DNA from 3 places in the Allobosea sp. 05T439 genome. Region 2 is predicted to be linked to each of the others. Evidence: predicted binding sites of a transcription regulator. Region 2 holds the regulator's gene; each other region holds the start of a gene.

Region 1 (7,370 bases), on a different contig from region 2:
GAGGGTGATGAACATAACGCCCTTGGCGCTGCCTGGCCGCTGGCGGACGAGGACGATCCCAGCAGCCTCAAGCCAGCGGCCGTCTCGTGCTTCCATCGCCTCGGCGCAGGTAACGATGCGTCGCCGTCGCAGATCCCGCCTGAGGAAGGAAACTGGGTGGCTGCGCAACGACAGGCTGACATGGCGGTAATCCTCGACCACCTCGCTACCGGCCGTCATCTGCCGCAGGAAAACAGCCGGCTCGGCCACTTCCGGGATGATCTCGCTCTGCCGGGCAGAGGCTGCCGCGAACAGCGGTAGCGGCTCATCGCGCAGTGCCTTGATTGCCCACAGCGCCTCGCGGCGCGCCAGACCGAAGCACGGTCGGAAGCCATCGGCCTCGGCGATGTGCGTGAGCGCAGCCACGGGAACGCCACCACGTCGCCAGAGGTCATCGATTGAAGCAAAGGGCTGATCAGCCCGCGCTGCGACGATAGCCGCTCCATGTGCATTAGCGAGCCCTTTCACCAAGCCCAGACCCAGCCGGACCGCGAAGCGGCTGTCGTCGCGGGTCGGCTCCAGCGTGCAGTCCCACCTCGACGCGTTGGCGCAGATCGGACGAACCTCGATTCCATGCGCCTGCGCGTCACGGACGATCTGAGCGGGAGCATAGAAGCCCATGGGCTGGCTGTTGAGGAGTGCGGCGCAGAAGATGTCGGGATGCCAGCATTTGAGCCACGCCGAAGCGTAGGCGATCAGGGCGAATGATGCTGCGTGGCTTTCCGGGAAGCCATAGCTGCCAAATCCTTCGAGCTGCTTGAAGGTCTGCTCGGCGAACTCCTCCTCGTAGCCGTTGGCGACCATGCCCGCGATCAGCTTGTCCTTGAAGGACGATACGCCTCCGGTGAACTTGAAGGTCGCCATCGACTTCCGGAGCATGTCGGCCTCGCCCGGGGTAAAGCCGGCGCACTCGATCGCCACGCGCATGGCCTGTTCCTGGAACAGGGGCACACCCAGGGTCTTGCCCAGCACCTTCTCCAGTTCGGGCTTGGGATAGTGGACCGGCTCCAGTCCTTCACGCCGTCGAAGGTACGGGTGGACCATGTCTCCCTGGATCGGGCCAGGGCGAACGATCGCGACCTGGACCACCAGGTCGTAGAAGGTCCGCGGCTTCAACCTCGGCAGCATCGACATTTGCGCGCGACTCTCGATCTGAAAGGTGCCGAGCGTGTCTGCCTTGCGGATCATCGCATAGGTGCGCGGGTCCTCGGCGGGGATCGTTGCGAGGTCGAGATTGATGCCCTTATGTTCGGCCAGAAGATTGAGCCCCTTCTTCATGCAGGTCAGCATGCCAAGTGCCAGCACGTCGACCTTCATGAACTTCAGGGCATCGATATCATCCTTGTCCCACTCGATAACCTGGCGATCAGCCATGGCGGCAGGCTCGATCGGCACGAGATCGTCGAGCCGGTCATGGGTGAGCACAAATCCACCAGGATGCTGGCTGAGGTGCCGAGGCGCGCCCATGAGTTGACGCGCGAGATCGAGTGTCAGCCGAAGCCGACGGTCCTTGAGATTGAGGTTCAGCTCTTCGACATGGCGCGGCTCTACGCCACCTTCGGACCAGGCCCAGACATGCGAGGACAAAGTGCCAATCAAGTCGTCCGGCAGGCCAAGGGCTTTTCCGACGTCCCGGAGCGCGCCCTTGGTGCGATAGCGGATGACGGTCGAGCACAAGGCCGCGTGATCGCGACCATAGGTGTCGAAAATCCACTGCATGACGATCTCGCGCCGCTCATGCTCGAAATCGACGTCGATGTCCGGCGGCTCTCGGCGCTCCTCCGAAACGAAGCGCTCGAACAGCAAATCGTTGCGGCCCGGATCGATCGAGGTGATGCCGAGCACGTAGCAGACTGCCGAGTTCGCCGCTGAGCCGCGGCCCTGGCACAGAATGTCCTTCGACCGGGCGAAGCGAACGATCGAGTTCACCGTCAGGAAATATGGCGCGTAGCCCAGCTTCTCGATCAACCGAAGCTCGTGCCGAAGGGCCGCTTCGACGCTCTTCGGAACGCCTTCGGGATAGCGCTCGGCGGCGCCTTCCCAGGTCAGCTTGTCCAGGGTCTGCTGGGGTGTGAGCGCCGGATCGTCTCGCTCCTCGGGATACTGATAGGCCAGCTCACCAAGCGAAAAGCGGCATCGATCAGCAATCTGTAACGTCCGCGCCAACGCCTCGGGGTAGCGACTGAACAGCCGATGCATCTCTTCCGGCGGCTTGATGTAGCGATCGGCATGCCGTTCGCGCCGGCCGCCGAGGGCGTCGATCGTGACGTTGTGACGAATGCAGGTCACCACGTCCTGGAGAATGCGCCGCGCAGGCTCATGAAACAGCACGTCGTTGGTGGTGACGGTCGGCACGCCCATCCGGGTGGCGAGGTTCGACAGCTCGTGAAGCCGGAGCTGGTCGTTCGGACGTCGGCGCAGCGTCAGCGAGAGATAGGCACGGTTGCCGAACGCATCGCGAAGGCGCCGAAGGCGGAAGGCGCATTCCGCATCGGCCTGATCAAGCACGAGGACAGCGATCAGCCCCTCGCCATAGGCGACAAGATCGGGCCACTCCAGATGGCACTTTGCCTTGCCGCCGCGCTGCTTGCCGAGCGAGAGCAGTCGACACAGCCGCGAATACGCCGGTCGGTCAATCGGGTAGACGAGCACAGACATGCCGTCGACGAGATCGAGGCGGCAGCCGACAACGAGGCGAACACCGGTTGCCTTGGCCGCCTCATGGGCGCGGACGATCCCGGCGAGCGAATTGCGATCGACAACGGCGACTGCCTCGAGTCCAGCCGCCGCAGCCTGCGCGAACAGTTGCTCACATGAGGAGGCGCCACGCAGGAAACTGAAATGCGAGGTGACCTGAAGTTCAGCGTAGCGCGGGCGACTCATCCGAATACCCCGTGCAGAAACCAGCGGTGGGAGCCGGTCGCAGCGTGCTCACCGTCACCCGCCCGATAGAGCCAGTAGCGCTCGCCTGCATCATCCTCGACCCGGAAATAGTCGCGAACCGCGGCCAGCTCGGCATCGCGCTTCCACCATTCGCCGAAAATGCGCTCGGGACCGTCGGCGCGCTTCACCCGTCGACGGATTCCCCGCCAGGTGAACCAAACCGGGGGCTGGTCAGGCAGCAGCGCCATGGTCTCGACCGGTTCGGGTTGAGGCAACAGACGGGATGGCCGCGGCCAATGACCCGGCCAACTCGCCCCCGTCTCGGCCGCCATGGCCGGGATTCGGCAGACGGAACGTTCAGGCACGTCGCTTGCGACCGGAGCCAGACGATAGACGGCGCGCTKCCCGACCCGGTTTGCCAAGGTGTCGACCAGGTCAGACACGTCCGGGAAGCTCGCTTCGACAAGCGAGTTGTGGGTCTGCTTGCGTTCCAGCGGTTCGGCGATGGTCGCGGCCAGCGTCATCACCTCAATTCCGAAACCCGGCTCGATCGTATCGATCTTCTCGCAGAGGAGCCGCGTCAGTCGCCTGACGTCGCGAACCGGCGTGGCCAATCCGACCCGAACCGCCTCTGCACGATTGTCGACGCGATGGCAGATGAGGTCGAGACGACGTGCGCCGAACCCTCGTTCCTCCAGGCGCTCGCAGAGTTGCCCGACGAGCTTGGCGATATAGCGCGCGATCGTCTCCGCGGCGCCGATCGGCTCGGCGAAGGCTTGGCGAATCTCGATCAGGTCGGGCGGCCGAATGGCCTTGATCAGCTCGGCGAGGTCTCCAAGCGCCTGGTCGATGCGGCGGCCAAGCTCCGGACCAAAGCGCAGAGCCAGAGGCGCCCGCGGCTGCGCCAGCAAGTCACCGATCCGCTCGAAGCCCAAGGTGCGCAGCCCGGCACTAACCGAGGACGGAAGCCGCAGAGCCTCCAGCGGCAACGGAGCGATGATGGATGGTCCATGCCCTGGAGCGGCGACGATCGTCGAACGTGTCCTGTAACGAGCCAGTGCGTGAGCGGCGCCCCACGTATCAGCGATCGCCGCCCGAGCGACGATCCCCGACATCGCAAGGCGACCGATCACCCCGTCGAGCATAGCGTTCTCGCCGCCGTGTAAATGGTCTGCCCCGGTCGAGTCGATGACGATGCCGTCCGGCGGATCGGGTGCGACGACAGGTGCGATACGCTCCAGAATCCAGACAGCCAGCCGATCGAGTCCATCGGCGTCAGCGGCCGGATCGGCATCCTCGACGATCAGACCCGGAACGAGTACCTGCGCCTTTGTCGCGGGCATGCCGATGCAAAGACCGGCGGCCTGAGCCGCAGCATCCGCTCCCAGCACCACTCGCCTGTTTCCGTCGCGGCCGATCAGGACGAGCGGCACCTCAGGCGGAGGCGCTGCGTCGCCAGCCTTCCGCCGCGCCCGGTCGGTGGACCAGGTCGGCAGGAAGAGCGAGACAACCCGTGTCATCGCACGCCTCCAACTCGAAATCTGCACTGTCGCCGGCACGGGCCCGGATGAGCTCGACCAGCCAGCGAGGCCGTCCCACGCCGGGAACCGGCAGCGGCGAGGATGGCATCACCGAGATCCGCCAACGCGTCATGGCCGCTGTCGGTTGACCAAAATCGGCGGCTTCCGCCTGACGCCGCCAACGGCGAAGGGCAATTCCGACCGACCCGGTCCCCTCCGCGGCCAGTTGCAGCCGACGAGAGGCGGTCATGGATAGGCGGGCGACTTCCCCCACGACGGATCCAAGTCCACCGTGCCGCAGTCCTTCTTCCATGCAGGAAAGGACTGCCTTGTCGTCACCGGCTTCGACATAGATCACCCGATCAGGGACAAGTCCGGCCTGCGCGAAGGCGGGAGCAAAGAGGTCCGGCCGCGTGATGCACCACAGGACCCTCCCCCGGGTGCGGGCAGCAACTCCCGCGCTGAACAGTGCGGCCGCGGCACCGTCGATCGCGCCGTTGCCGCCGCCAGCCACTTCATGCAGCGCTCCGAGCGCCAGTCCGCCGCCTGGGAGGCGCGCGTCCACCTCGGCGACTCCAAACGGAAGCACCGCTTTCGCGCGCCGGTTCCTGCCTTCGATCCTTGCGATCTGCTCGCGCAGAGACTGTATGGCGAGCTCGGACCGCACAATTGTTGGTGTCCTCTGAAAATGGGCGGGCCGCCATGTTCCCTTTTTGTTCCTACTTCACTACTCGGAAGTCAAGATGAGGTCAGCAATGCGATATCCGCTCTGAGGCCTCAGAGCGGTCCAGCCACATCCGGATTCATGGCGACAAAGAGTTCAGCCTGACGCTGAAACAACGTCCATGCCGGATCATTCTCCAATCGTCCGGCAGGCATGATATTGAAAATCGCAACAGCTCGGGCTGGCTGGTCGGGGTCTATCCGCGCAGCGCGACACATTGCCCTAGCAATTCTCTGGATACGCGGATCACCCGAATAATCCGCGGCGGTCACCGGTGCGTTCACCGGCTCGGCTTCAAATGTCAGAGGCATAGCGGACCTCCAAGTCTCTCCCACCAAGCTCAGCCCCTGGCCCAAACGATCGGACCTGCCCTCGGGTTCCGGAAAATACGCGCATCGTTCGCCCGGGTCCTCGATGGCACATTCACCGGTGCTTATGCCGCCGGCCGAAGGCAGCAGGATGCCTCCGTTCTCCTCGAAGACACGGAAGCAGGTCGACGGTGCCGTTGGCCTGCCCGCGCCCAGTTCGCTTGAATTCCCGCCCTGAGCGAACTCAACTTGCGGCTTCAAACCGGTCGGCCATTGTGAGCGGAGCGAGCACCGGCCCCGATTGGGAGAGGCCGTGCCCTTTGGTCTGGAGGTCGCGTGCTAGCGTCCCAAAGCCCGGCATGGAAAGAGAAAGACATAAGGAAAGGGCGAACCACGCGAAACCGTGCCGGTTCTGGCGACCTCTCACAGATCTAATCCAGGAACTGCGCAGGCACGCCCGGGCGCACGAGGGCGCCAAGCTCCTCAGCGCAATCCAGATGGTTCCGACCGGGTTATTAGGTCCGGGCGGAAGGTTCAGATTCACCTCGGGGCATCTGGTCCGTCGGTGACCACTCATTGCCGCTGCMATCGCTTCCCGCGTCCGTAGCCCGAAATTCGAAGACCGTCCGCGCAACCTGTTCGAGCTTGGATTGTTATCGGTGGGTGACCGTTGGGGCGGAGGAGCCTTCATGGATCTCATCATCAAGCAAATGAGCTCGACAAGCTGGGACCTCATCGACTTGCTCGGCCGTAACGCCGGGCATGTCGAGCTGGCCTTGTCCGGAAGCTTCCGCGTAATCCCGTCGGGCCGAGCTCTGGGTGCTATGGCAACACTCTCGCCGGGGCCGTATTGCTCGTTAGACGCAGCGCTCGCCGCGATCGAGACTCATACGCGAGGCGTGTGCAGACGGCAGCCAGAGGAGCGCGGACACCAGACGCCTACCGGCCCGGACAAGGAGGACGCCTGAAGGCACGGGCCTGGCCGAGGCTCTACAGCCAAGTACGCTGGCGGGATGCGGCGCCAGATGATCTGCAAGCGGGCGGAACTCATATAAATCCCTCCAAACTCGTGGATTCATAACCGGAACCGGACCCACTGATTTTGCGGCTATTGCTGGATCGATCTGCCGCCCGCCAGCCCTCTTCCTTTTGGGAATAGCGAGCTCGGTCCGCATCGCCTTCAAGCTCAGCCGTGCAGGCGTCGGTGGAGATAGAGCGCGCCCCGTGATCGGCTCGATTTCCGTCTCTCGGCCGGGCTCACAACGATGCTCGCGCCAAAGCGTCCTCAGCTTCCTCTTTGGTTTCGAAGGGACCCGAAAGTTCATCGAACCCTCGATCCTCCCAAGATGGAAGGACGTAGACAGGAACAATGCCGTCTTTCCAAGCGACGATAGTCTCGATGACCTATTCCGGCTTGCCGGGTTCGTAGCGGGAAAGTTCTACTACGCGTTCAGACGGACGAGATGATGGAGTGCCTTTCTCATCGACCACCAGCCCTGCCGCCAATCAAAATCCCATTGCGCCACGACGGTTCCCGCTCCTTCGCGTCTCGCTATGCTGTGAAGAACGGGCGGCGGCGCTGATTCACCCATTGCGCCGCCTAGAGTGTAGCTGCGGATGCATTCCGCGGAATTCGGGAGACGGTTCGCAATCTCCCATCGCCCCCTTTGATGATCACGCGGGCAGAAGAACACACCGATCGCCACCTCCCGCATCATCCCAGGGGCCAGCCCGAAAATGCCGACCATGAATAATTATTCATGGAACCAACAACTTAGCATGTCGTTTCCTCGCTGGCGGGGGCTAACAGGAGATCGACTATGATCAAGAAGATTGTTCTTGTTGCTGCACTGGCAGCCATGCCTGCGACCGTGTTTGCGCAGTCCAGCTCCGGAG
Region 2 (7,353 bases):
CTGCCAAGGCCGCGGTTTCCCAGGCTGAGATCGAGCAGCGCGCCCTGGCTGCCGGCCCCGTGCGTGGCTTCACGGCCGCTCTTGCCGCGAAACACGCGGCCGGCAAGCCTGCATTGATCGCTGAGATCAAGAAGGCCAGCCCGTCCAAGGGGCTGATCCGCGCCGATTTCGACCCGCCATCGCTGGCACGCGCCTATGCCGATGGCGGCGCGGCCTGCCTGTCCGTACTGACCGATGCCCCCTCTTTCCAGGGACAGCCGGAATTCCTGCAGCAGGCGCGCATGGCAAGCGGCCTGCCCGCCCTGCGCAAGGATTTCCTCTATGACCCCTATCAGGTCTTCGAGGCTCGCGCCTGGGGCGCCGACTGTATCCTGATCATCATGGCCGGCGTCGATGACGGGACAGCCCGCGCGCTGAACGAGGCGGCAAAGTCACTCGGCATCGACGTGCTGGTCGAGGTTCACAACGAAGCTGAGCTCGATCGCGCCCTCGAGCTCGACAGCCCCTTGCTCGGCATCAACAATCGCGACCTTCGCAGCTTTGCCGTCGATCTCGCCGTCACCGAGAGACTTGCACCGCGCGTCCCCGCGGACCGCATCATCGTTGGCGAGAGCGGCATCTTCAGTCATGCCGACATCGCACGGTTGCAGCGCGCCGGCGTCAACACCTTCCTCGTCGGCGAGAGCCTGATGCGGCAGGACGATGTCGCCGCTGCGACCCGTGATCTCCTGACCGGTTCTGCGCGCAGCGCAGCATGAGCAAGCTCAGCCATCTCGACGCCAGCGGCCAGGCCCATATGGTCGATGTTGGCGACAAGGAGGAGACCTCGCGCATCGCTGTCGCCGAGGGCTGTGTCGTCATGCAGCCCGGGACCCTGGCGATCGTGCGCGATGGCGACGCCAAGAAGGGCGACGTGCTTGGCACGGCGCGCCTGGCTGGAATCATGGCCGCCAAGCGCACGCATGAACTGATCCCGCTCTGTCACCCGCTGCTGATCAGCAAGATCAGCGTCGACCTCACCCTGGACGAGACATTGCCCGGGGTGCGCGTGAGCGCTGAGGTCAAGATGAAGGGACAGACCGGCGTCGAGATGGAGGCGTTGACCGCTGTCGGCGTCGCCTGCCTCACAGTTTACGACATGGTCAAGGCGGTCGACCGGGCGATGCGGATCGAAGGCATCAGGCTCGTCCACAAGTCAGGTGGAAAATCCGGCACCTTCGATCTCCCGGAAACTGCGCGATGAGCCTCACGCCCGTCCCCGTCGCCCTGAAGGCGCTAATCGACAGCGTTCCGGCACCGACACCATCAGAAACCCTGCCACTCGCACAATGCGTAGGGCGCGTGCTCGCCGCCGACCTGCAGGCGCTTCGGACCCAGCCCCCCTTTGCCAACTCCGCAATGGACGGATACGCCGTTCGCGCAGACGATATTGCGCCGGCAAATGAATTGCGTGTCATCGGCGAATCGGCTGCCGGTCGTTCCTTCTCAGGGATGGTCCGCTCCAATGAGGCTGTTCGCATCTTCACCGGTGCTCCGATTCCGGAGGGCGCCGATACGATCTTGATTCAGGAGAATGCGGACGGCGTCGGCACTGCGACGATCCGCGTGCGCGAGGACGCCGAGCGCGGCAAGTTCGTTCGTCAGGCAGGATTGGACTTCTCCGAGGGCGAGGTGTTGCTTCTCGCCGGCAGCCGGCTCGACAGTGCGAGCCTCGGCCTCGCGGCAGCCATGGGCCACCCCATGCTCACTGTGCGTCGGAAGCCACTGGTCGCGATCCTCGCGACTGGCGACGAACTGGTCCAGCCCGGCGAGCCGGTTGGACCCGACCAGATCGTCGCGTCCAACAGTTTTGCGCTCGCCGCGCTGGTCGAGCAGGCCGGCGGCACGGCGCTCGATCTCGGGATTGCCCGCGATGATCATGCCGATCTCGCCGACAAGATTGGCCAGGCACGGAAGGCCGATGCCGATGTGCTGATCACCCTCGGAGGAGCCTCGGTAGGTGAGCACGATCTCGTCCAGGCAGCGTTGATCGGTCAAGGCATGGCGCTCGGCTTCTGGAAGATCGCCATGCGGCCGGGCAAGCCGATGATGATGGGCCGCCTCGGCCGCATGGTCGCGCTCGGCCTGCCCGGAAACCCCGTCTCGTCCATCGTTTGCGGACATCTCTTCGTCGTGCCCCTGCTCAGGACCCTCCTGGGCGTACCGGAACCGGAGCGCGATCTGAGTGAGCCTGCAATCGTCGGAAGAAATTTGCCGGCAAATGATGAGCGGCGAGACTATATGAGGTCGGAACTGACGCTCACTCCGGAAGGATGGCTGGCAACGCCCTTCGCCAAGCAGGATTCGTCGATGCTGGCCACTCTTGCCCGCGCCGACGCGCTACTCATTCGCGAATCGTTTGCTGCGCCGGCAAACAAAGGCGACAACTGCCGGATCATCCGCCTACGCTGAGCGCGCTTGCGGAACACAACGCGAACCTGTATGGTGTTCGTGCTTTGTTTCGATTCCATACAAAGAGCGCCGGCGGGAACCATGCTGACACGCAAACAGTTCGAACTGCTTCGTTTCATCCAGGAACGCCTGCGCGAGACAGGGGTGCCCCCCTCCTTCGACGAGATGAAGGACGCGCTCGATCTGCGCTCCAAGTCCGGTATCCATCGCCTGATCATGGCGCTGGAGGAGCGCGGGTTCATTCGCCGCCTTCCCAATCGAGCCCGAGCGCTGGAGATCATAAAGCTGCCCGAAGGGGCCGGCGGCCCTCAGGCGACGCGCGGACGGTTCAGCCCCTCCGTCGTCCAAGGGGGGCTTGGCAAGGTCCGGCCGATCGCACCGCCCCCGGACGAAGATGTGCGCTCCACGGTTGCGATTCCGGTCATGGGGCGGATTGCCGCCGGTACACCGATTTCCGCCATCCAGAGCCGCAGCCATACCGTGGCACTGCCTGCCGACATGCTTGGCCCCGGTGAACATTTTGCCCTCGAGGTTCGCGGCGACTCGATGGTGGAAGCCGGCATTCTCGACGGCGATACGGTGGTGATCAAGCGTCAGGACACGGCCAATACCGGGGATATCGTCGTGGCTCTGATCGATGACGAGGAAGCAACGCTGAAGCGACTGCGCAAGCGCGGCTCCTCGATCGCGCTCGAGGCTGCCAATCCCGCCTATGAGACAAGGGTGCTGGGACCGGACCGCGTCAAGATTCAGGGCCGCCTGGTCAACCTGATGCGGCGCTACTGAAGCGGCTCGTGTTCTTCGACAGCCGCCAGCGGCAAAGCCGGCGTGCTTGCAGGCCGCTCCCGCTTGCGGCTCCAGGGACGATCGACACCATCCTGCTCTGATAGATGGGCGCGCCAGCCGCCCTTGTTGCCGACAAGGGCGGTCGCGCCATCGCGCGACAATGCCCTGCGGTCGATCAGTCGTGCTGCGCACGGAGCGTTCCACGGAATCGGCGTGATGACGAGATCGGCGCGCCGACAGTCCTCGACGATGGCCAGGCGATCACGTGCAAAGGCAACGCTTCGTCCATCCTTGCTGCGGACGACACAACCCAACGTGTCGCAGGCCGCGCCTTCCCGCAGGCTGTTGTCGTCAGTCCGGCGATTATCGCCATCTGCGTTCAGCCATTGCTGCAGCACGAAGCGGCTCGGTTGCCCCGCCAGGATGACCATCGCCCCCGCGGACCAGGATGCCGGAACCATCGCGTTCGATCAGGATGTCGGGCCTGTCGGGCTTCGCTGCCACGAGCAGTCCCGCGATCAGGGGGGCGACGGCCAGGAAGCGCAGCGGTGTCGTCCAGAGCGTGATTCAGAGAAGCGCAGCGGCAAAGCATGCGAGCGCCGCGGCCCCGAATGCAGGAATGATCACCGCGGAGTGGTCGAATCCCGCAACCCAGCGCGCGGATTGCAGCACATAGTCCGAAGCGACTCCCATGAGCGCCCAAGCCGGCCAATCCAGGCCGAAGGGATAGGCGAGCACGCCGAAGACAGCGGCAGGCATGACGATCAGGGAAACGAAGGGCAAGGCGAGCGCATTGCCGAGCAGACCGAAGGGGTTGAAGGTCTGGAAGTGATAGGCACCGAACGGTGCGGTTGCGACCGTCGCCAGCACGGTCGTGACCGTGAGCCCGACCACCGCGATCCAGATCGGCCGTAGCGGCCAAGGCAGGTTCGCCGGCGCCTCGGAGTGGCCGCGATCCTCCCAGCGCTCGGCAAAGGCGATCAGCGCCGCGACAGCGCCAAAGGACATCTGGAAGCTTGGACCAAGCAGCGCGTCAGGCTCGCGCAGCAGAACGATCATCGCAGCGAGAGCCAGATTGCGCATGCTGAGCGCCGGGCGATCGACGAGAATCGCACCGAGCATGACCAATGTCATGATCAGCGAGCGCACCGTCGCGACCTCGGCTCCCGAGAAGATGCAATAAGCCGTGGCGCCGAGCATCGCGGCCAGGGCGGCGAGTTTCTTTATGGGCCAGCGCAATGCCAGCGTTTGCGATAGCGCCAGCAGGCCACGGACCAGGCCGAAGATCGTGGCGGAGGCCAGCACCATGTGAAGGCCCGAGATCGAGATGATATGATAGATTCCGGCCGCGCGGAGGTCGATATTGGTCGCCTCCGTGATGAGGCCGCGCTTGCCAGTAACCAACGACGCCGCCATCGCGCCAGCCTGCCCTCCCCCGATCCCGGCGATGCGCTCCGTCAGGGCATTGCGCGCCCGGTCGACCGTCGCGCGTATCTGAAGCTCGAGCGGTGGCTGCAAGGGTGGTGGGGCGAGCGTGATCTTTCCGGGGATGGTCCCGACTGCACCAAGCCCTCGGAAGAAGGCGTCGCGCCCGAAGTCGTAGCCACCTGGTCGCACTGGACCGGGCGGCGGCAGGAGGCGCGCGACGGCAGCGATGTGATCGCCCGGCGAAACCGAACCACCTTTGACGTTGACCCGAACCCGCCGTGGCAGGCGTTCAGGCTCCACCCCGGCAATGCCGGTCACCAGGATCACGAGGCGCGCGCCGGCGTCGCGCGCCTCGACCGATTCGACAAAGCCGGTGAGTTGTCCCACGCGCATTCGATCGAGCATCGGTGCTGCGATCGTCGCCGTGCGCCAGGCCGCGGCACCAAAGCCGGCGAAGATGGCAGCAAGGCCGACGCAAGCGAGCATGACCGGGCGTCGGGCGCGCGACAGCGCTGCCATCGCAGCGGAGACGCCAAAGCCGGAGAGCGGGACCCAGAAGGATGGCTCGCGATCAGCCGCGAAATAGAGCAGAATGCCGGCTCCCATCAGCACCGGCAGCCAGAGAAACAGCCTTCTTCGTCCGGCCTCGATCGCGATGGCGCCCAGGAAGCGCGCGCGCCATTCGGCGAGAAACAACCGAATGGCAGCGTCCTGAAACCATATCTCGGGAATGCGGAATGGTACGGCGCGAACACGCGCGCCGCGCAGCCGGCTCGGGTCTGGCGGCGCCTCGCGCATAGGCCGTCCCTCGGTCAGCCAACCAGATGCGATCTTGCGCTTAACGTCGGCCCCATCAGCATGTTACAGGGGCGGCGTCGGTTGTCATGTCCCTTCGACGTCTTGTTCCTCTGCCGCTCTGTCGGCCTCATTTCCCGTCCTGCCGGAGCCTGCCTTTCATGAGTGATGCGGTCGTTACGCGCTTCGCGCCGTCTCCAACCGGATTCCTGCATATCGGCGGCGCGCGTACCGCGCTGTTCAACTGGCTCTATGCCCGTCGCCATGGCGGCAAGATGCTGCTGCGCATCGAGGACACCGACCGCGAACGCTCGACCGAGCCGGCCATCGCGGCGATTCTCGACGGCCTGTCCTGGCTTGGCCTCGATTGGGACGGCGAGACCGTCTACCAGTTCGCCCGTGCGGCCCGGCACCGCGAGGTCGCCGAGCAGATGCTCGCCGCCGGCAAGGCCTATTATTGCTATGCGACACCGCAGGAACTCGAGGAGATGCGCGAGAAGGCGCGCGCCGAGGGCCGTCCCATGCGCTATGACGGACGCTGGCGCGATCGCGATCCGGCAACCGCGCCGGCCGGCGTGAAGCCGGTCATCCGCCTGCGCGCGCCGCAGACCGGAGAGACGGTGGTCGAGGACGAGGTGCAGGGCCGCGTCGTCTGGCAGAACGAGAATCTCGACGACCTCGTGCTGCTGCGTTCCGACGGCAACCCGACCTATATGCTCGCTGTCGTCGTGGACGACCATGACATGGCCGTGACCCATGTCATCCGTGGCGACGACCATCTCACCAACGCCGCCCGCCAGACCCAGATCTACCAGGCGATGGGCTGGCGCGTGCCGAGCATGTCGCATATCCCGCTGATCCATGGGGCGGACGGCGCGAAGCTCTCCAAGCGCCATGGTGCGCTCGGTGTCGATGCCTATCGCTCCATGGGCTATCTGCCGGTGGCCCTGCGCAACTACCTCCTCCGGCTGGGCTGGAGCCATGGCGACCAGGAGATCTTCTCGACCGAAGAGATGGTCTCGCTGTTCAATCTTTCCTCGATCGGCCGTTCCCCGGCACGCTTCGACTACGCGAAGCTGGAGAGCCTGAACGGGCTCTACATGCGCCAGTCCGATGACCGTGACCTGCTTGATGCACTGAAGAGCATCTTGCCGGAAATCGGCCCCGCGCACGGCCTCGGCCCCGAGCTCGATCCGGCTCTCGAAGCCAAGCTTCTTGCTGCGATGCCGGGATTGAAGGAGCGAGCCAAGACGCTGATCGAGCTGCTCGACAGCGCCTCCTATCTTTTTGCCAAGCGTCCGCTCGCACTCGATCAGAAGGCGGCGACGCTGCTCGACGAGGGCGCCCGCCAGCGCATGCCCAGCCTGGCAGAGAAGCTTGCCGCGGTGAACGACTGGACACCGGCTCCGCTCGAGGCCGCGGTCCGGGCCTTCGCCGAAGAACATGCCCTCAAGCTCGGACAGGTGGCGCAGCCGCTGCGGGCCGCACTCACCGGACGGAGCCAGTCGCCCGGCCTGTTCGATGTGATGGCGGTGCTCGGCCGCGAGGAAACGCTCGCTCGTCTCAGCGATCAAACGTGATCAAAGGCGGGGCAGCCCCGCCTTTGTGATTGGTTGAACCCCAAGGGCAAATGGGCTAGTGACGCCGCATATGCCGAGGGTGTCCGAAGCGGCGCCCCGGTATGAATATTGCTTTAATATCAGTCGGATGTACCTTCCTTTGCCTGCAATCCCGTCACATGGCCGTTACGCAGAGCCACTCGGATGATGATTGCCGTTCCGGCACCCATTCGTGCCGGCTCGGATGGAACGAAGATTGATCAGCAGCGAGCCTGAAAGGATCGGTATCGATGAGCGGAACCAACAGCCAGCTGAGTGTGGACGGCAAGACCGT
Region 3 (5,364 bases), on a different contig from region 2:
TGAGCTTGGCGACATCGTGGAAATGCAGGCCGGTCGTCGGCTCGTCCAGGATGTAGAGCGTGCGGCCGGTGGCACGCTTCGAGAGTTCCTTCGACAGTTTCACGCGCTGGGCTTCGCCGCCGGACAGCGTGGTCGCCTGCTGGCCGACATGGACATAGCCGAGGCCGACGCGGGAGAGCGTTTCCATCTTGTCGCGGATCGAGGGCACGGCCTTGAACAGGTCCTTCGCCTCCTCGACGGTCATGTCGAGCACATCCGCGATCGAGCGCTCGCGGTATTTCACCTCGAGCGTTTCACGGTCGTAACGCTTGCCCTTGCAGACATCGCAGGTGACGTAGACGTCGGGCAGGAAATGCATCTCGATTTTGATGACGCCGTCGCCCTGGCAGGCTTCGCAGCGCCCGCCCTTGACGTTGAAGGAGAAGCGCCCCGGCTGATAGCCGCGCGCCTTCGCCTCGGGCAGGCCGGCGAACCATTCGCGCATCGGCGTGAAGGCGCCGGTATAGGTCGCGGGATTGGAGCGCGGGGTGCGGCCGATCGGCGACTGGTCGATGTCGATGACCTTGTCGAGATGCTCCATGCCCTCGATGCGATCATGCTGGGCGGGATGCTCGATCGAGCCGTTGAGCTTGCGGGCGACGGCCTTGTAGAGCGTGTCGATGACCAGCGTCGACTTGCCGCCGCCGGAGACGCCGGTGATGCAGGTGAAGAGCCCGAGCGGGATCTCGACGGAGACGTCCTTGAGGTTGTTGCCCCTGGCGCCGACGATCTTGAGCGAACGCCCCTTCTGCGGTTTGCGGCGCTTGGCCGGCACCGGCACCGAGAGCTCGCCCGTGAGGTAGCGGCCGGTCAGCGAGTTCGGGTCGGCCAGGATCTGCTCCGGCGTGCCCTTCGAGACGATCTCGCCGCCATGGATGCCGGCTCCGGGGCCGACATCGACGACGTAGTCGGCGGTCAGGATCGCGTCCTCGTCATGCTCGACGACGATCACGGTATTGCCGAGGTCGCGCAGGCGCCGCAGCGTCCCGAGCAGGCGCTCATTGTCGCGTTGGTGCAGGCCGATCGAGGGCTCGTCCAGCACATAGAGGACGCCGGTGAGGCCCGAGCCGATCTGCGAGGCGAGGCGGATACGCTGGCTCTCGCCGCCCGAGAGCGTGCCGGAGCCGCGCGCCAGCGTCAGATATTCCAGCCCGACGTCGAGCAGGAAGGTCAGGCGGTCGCGGATCTCCTTGAGGATGCGCGTCGCGATCTCGGTCTGCTTCGGCGTGAGATGGCGCGGCAGATCGGAGACCCAGGCCAGCGCATCGCGAACCGAGAGGCGGGAAATCTCGCCGATATGACTACCGGCGATCTTCACCGCCAGCGCCTCGGGCTTCAGGCGAAAACCGTTGCAGGCGGCGCAGGGCGTCTCGGACATGAAGCGGCCGATTTCCTCACGCGCCCAGTCGGACTCCGTCTCCTTCCAGCGCCGCTCCATGTTTGTGATGACGCCCTCGAAGGGCTTCTTCACCTCATAGGCGCGCAGGCCGTCATTATAGGCGAACCGCACCGGCTCGGTGCCGGTGCCGAACAGGATGGCATCGTGCGCCTGCTTCGGCAGCTCGGACCAGGGCTTGGTCATCGAGAAGCCGAAATGCTTGGCGAGCGCGTCCAGTGTCTGGCCGTAATAGGGCGAGGTCGACTTGGCCCAGGGCGCGATCGCCCCCTTCTTCAGTGAGATGGAATTGTCGGGCACGATCAGATTGGCATCGATGCGCATCTCGTGGCCGAGACCATCGCAGGTCGGGCAGGCGCCGAACGGGTTGTTGAATGAAAAGAGCCTGGGCTCGATCTCGGGGATGGTGAAGCCGGAGACGGGGCAGGCGAATTTCGAGGAGAAGGTGATGCGCCTGGCCTCGCCGCTCTCCTCCTTCTCGTCGGCATATTCGAAGACCGCGATACCCTCGGCGAGCTCCAGAGCCTGTTCCAGCGAGTCGGACAGGCGTGCGGCGAGGTCGGGGCGTATGACGATGCGGTCGACCACCACGTCGATGTCGTGCTTGAACTTCTTGTCGAGGGCGGGAGCGTCCGGGATCTCGTAGAACTGGCCGTCGATCTTGACGCGCTGGAAGCCGCGCTTCAGCCAGTCGGCCAGTTCCTTGCGGTATTCGCCCTTGCGACCGCGCACCACGGGCGCCAGCAGATAGCCGCGCGTCTTCTCCGGCAACTCCAGCAGCCGGTCGACCATCTGGCTGACCGTCTGGCTCTCGATCGGCAGGCCCGTCGCCGGCGAGTAGGGGATGCCGGCACGTGCCCAGAGCAGGCGCATGTAGTCGTGGATCTCGGTGACGGTGCCGACTGTCGAGCGCGGGTTCTTCGAGGTCGTCTTCTGCTCGATCGAGATGGCCGGCGAGAGCCCGTCGATCTGGTCGACATCGGGCTTCTGCATCATCTCGAGGAACTGGCGGGCATAGGCCGAGAGGGACTCGACATAGCGGCGCTGGCCCTCGGCGTAGATCGTGTCGAAGGCGAGCGAGGATTTGCCCGAGCCTGAAAGGCCGGTGAAGACCACGAGCTTGTCGCGCGGAATCGCCAGGTCGACATTCTTGAGATTGTGCTCGCGCGCGCCGCGCACGGAAATCACGCGTGCATTCGGATCGGCCGCGCGGTTGCGGTCGAACATGTCCTCAAGCGTGGCGGCTTGTTCAGCCAAAGAGGTCTTGCGGGCCATCGGGGCGTCCGTTCGGGTAAGGCGTAGAGATAGGGCAAATGCCCGGCCATGCCAGCCTCACGGCGGTCTGGCAGGCATGAATATCATGCAGCGGGATAGGCTGCTGTCTTTCTCCTGACAATTCGCGTCAGGAGTAGGGCGTCCGGTTTGGCGATCGGTGCCGCCGTCCGCCGAGGCTCGTCCGACCTCCGGCGGCTGCCTCGCGAATCCTGATGAAGACAGGGGACAACTCTGCAAAACGAGCTTGAACAAAGCAAGAACATTGTTGATAGTGACGTCTGCGGGCGCTAGGGTCCGGCTCCGGTCGTCGATCGGATTTGCAGATGTGCGCAGGAAATGGAGCCTCTCATGGCTGGTAGCGTCAACAAGGTCATTCTGGTCGGTAATCTCGGGCGCGACCCCGAGGTGCGCCGGCTCGGCAGCGGCGAGCCGGTCGTCAATCTGCGCATCGCCACGTCCGAGACCTGGCGCGACAAGCAGTCCGGTGAGCGCAAGGAAAAGACCGAGTGGCACTCGGTGGTGATCTTCAACGAGAATCTCGCCAAGGTCGCGGAGCAGTATCTGAAGAAGGGCTCGAAGGTTTACATCGAGGGCCAGCTCCAGACGCGCAAGTGGCAGGATCAGTCCGGCGTCGAGAAGTACACGACCGAAATCGTGCTGCAGCGCTTCCGCGGCGAACTCACCATTCTCGACAGCCGCGGGCAGGGCGGATCGGACGAGTATGGCGAGGGCGGCGGTTCGGTCGAGGACCGTTCGGGCGGCGGCGGTTCCTTCGGGCGTTCGAGCCCGATGGGCAGCGGTGGCGGCTCGCGCCAGCCGGCTATGTCCAGCGGCGGCGGCGGGCGTTCGTCGAGCACCCACCTGGACGACGATATCCCGTTCTAGGGCAAGCGAGGGCGAACCGCTTTGCGGATCGCAATCTCCTCAGGATCAGAAGGTCGCTCCCGACCGTTCGGAGCGGCCTTTTTGTTGATATCCGAAGGACGGGGCGGCTCTCCCTCCATCATTGCCAAGAGCGGCAAGCGGCATTCGATGACTTAGATCGCGAATCTCGGTGCGAGATTGCATTTATTCGCGCTCGAGCAGTCAGACCCGACCGCCGTCCAGGCGCGAAGGACCGTCTATCGGGCACCCGCAATAACGAGTGGGCTGAAGCTGCGCTGTCGCGCAAGCTGAGGAACGGACTTGAGCGCGGAGCTTCCCGACCTTCTAGAACGTCAGGCGCGTCTGACGCGCGCGCCGGGCCTAGCCGTGACTGCGCGCCGCTTAGAACATCGGACCGGATATCATATCCGGTCCGATGTTCTAAGCTTCTGTGTTTGCATCGGCTTTCCCGAAAACCGCAATCTACTTTTCGGGCCGATGCTTTAGCCGTCATAGGCCCTCTGAAGCGCGGCGATGTCGATCTTCTGCATCTGCATCATCGCCTGCATGGCCCGGCCGGCCTTCTCCTGTTCGGGACTGCTCAACAGCTTGGGCAGCACTGACGGGATGACCTGCCAGGAGATGCCGAACCTGTCCTTCAGCCAGCCGCATTGCTGGATCTGTCCACCGTCTCCGAGCCTGTCCCAGTAGTAATCGACCTCGTCCTGGGTTTCGCAGTTCACATAGAGCGAGATCGCTTCCGTGAACTTGAAGCGTGGGCCGCCATTGAGTGCCGTGAATTGCAGGCCTTCGAGCTCGAAGGATGCGGCCATAGGCGAGACGCCGCCGAGCTTCGAATTCTTGAAGATGGAGGTGTAGAATTTTGCCGCCTCCTCAGCCTGGCCATCGAACCACAGGAACGGGGTGATCTTCTGCATGGTCGTCTCCTCCTCTTGCTTGCTGAGCGCGGGGCGGTCGCCCGAATGCTGCGAGTGCAGGGCTTCCGGAACTGATCGGTGAAACGGCTCAGGTGGAATGGCTCAGGCGGCCTGCCGCCTTTCAGCGAACAGGGTGTCGAGCTTCCCGTAGCTTGCGGCGACGCCTTCCTTCATGCCGCTCCTGAGCGCGCCGTCGCGGGCCTCGCGCGAGGAATAGAGTACGGTCAGCGCGAGTTCGGTCTTGCCCGCCTGCTCCGTCAGAACCAGCGTCGCGATGGCCTCGCCCCCGGTCCAGTCCTGGTCGAACAGTTCGGTTCGGACGATACGCTCAGGGCGCGCGATCTCGCGGTAGATCCCGCCCATTCCCATCACGGTGCCGTCCGGTCCGTGCCAGACGTGGCGGAAGCTGCCGCCGACCCGAAAATCGACCTCGCAATGCTGCAGTGACCAGCCTGGAGGGCCGCTCAACCACCTCTTCAGCAGCTCAGGCCGGTTCATGGCCTCGAAGACCAGCTCGCGCGGTGCGTTGAAGAGGCGGGTCATCAGGACCTCGCGGTCGCTGGGCGTCGAGACGGACAGATCGGCGGTCGTCATCATCGTCACTCTCCTTTGGGTTTCATGCCTTTCTCGGCCTTCATCTCGTCGAGAAGGAGGTCGAGGCGCTGGAAGGTCGTCTCCCAGAACTGGCGATAGCCTTCGAGCCAGCCATTTGCGTCGGCGAGAGCTTGGGGCTCGAGCCGGCAGGGGCGACGTTGTGCGTCCCGTCCGCGCGAAATCAGTCCAGCGCGCTCCAGCATCTTGAGATGCTTGGAGATGGCCGGCTGGCTCATAGCGAAGGGCTGGGCCAGCTCG

The links. The regulator LexA, encoded in region 2, represses DNA repair genes until DNA is damaged. The targets are predictions, from matches to a motif close to TGTTCNNNNTGTGTTCNG.
Region 1: AC1DIO_RS30590 (ImuA family protein) is a predicted target of LexA. The motif match lies at 5,146-5,163, and genes of this name have one in related genera.
Region 3: AC1DIO_RS06620 (single-stranded DNA-binding protein) is a predicted target of LexA. The motif match lies at 2,955-2,972, and genes of this name have one in related genera.

What each region holds. Positions count from the first base shown of each region.
Region 1 covers NZ_JBFTKP010000046.1:8,026-15,395, forward strand. Annotated here, with positions in the region: gene AC1DIO_RS30580 (error-prone DNA polymerase) at 1-2,922, opposite strand, end outside; gene AC1DIO_RS30585 (DUF6504 family protein) at 2,919-4,442, opposite strand; gene AC1DIO_RS30590 (ImuA family protein) at 4,357-5,109, opposite strand; gene AC1DIO_RS30595 (hypothetical protein) at 5,220-5,477, opposite strand; gene AC1DIO_RS30600 (hypothetical protein) at 6,164-6,442, shown strand; gene AC1DIO_RS30605 (DUF1236 domain-containing protein) at 7,295-7,370, shown strand, end outside.
Region 2 covers NZ_JBFTKP010000012.1:126,581-133,933, reverse strand. Annotated here, with positions in the region: gene trpC (indole-3-glycerol phosphate synthase TrpC) at 1-758, shown strand, start outside; gene moaC (cyclic pyranopterin monophosphate synthase MoaC) at 755-1,243, shown strand; gene AC1DIO_RS16215 (molybdopterin molybdotransferase MoeA) at 1,240-2,451, shown strand; gene lexA (transcriptional repressor LexA) at 2,533-3,237, shown strand; gene AC1DIO_RS16205 (hypothetical protein) at 3,231-3,698, opposite strand; gene AC1DIO_RS16200 (ComEC/Rec2 family competence protein) at 3,805-5,463, opposite strand; gene gltX (glutamate--tRNA ligase) at 5,622-7,040, shown strand; gene gltA (citrate synthase) at 7,310-7,353, shown strand, end outside.
Region 3 covers NZ_JBFTKP010000004.1:229,423-234,786, reverse strand. Annotated here, with positions in the region: gene uvrA (excinuclease ABC subunit UvrA) at 1-2,662, opposite strand, end outside; gene AC1DIO_RS06620 (single-stranded DNA-binding protein) at 3,059-3,595, shown strand; gene AC1DIO_RS06615 (VOC family protein) at 4,078-4,512, opposite strand; gene AC1DIO_RS06610 (SRPBCC family protein) at 4,615-5,109, opposite strand; gene AC1DIO_RS06605 (ArsR/SmtB family transcription factor) at 5,112-5,364, opposite strand, start outside.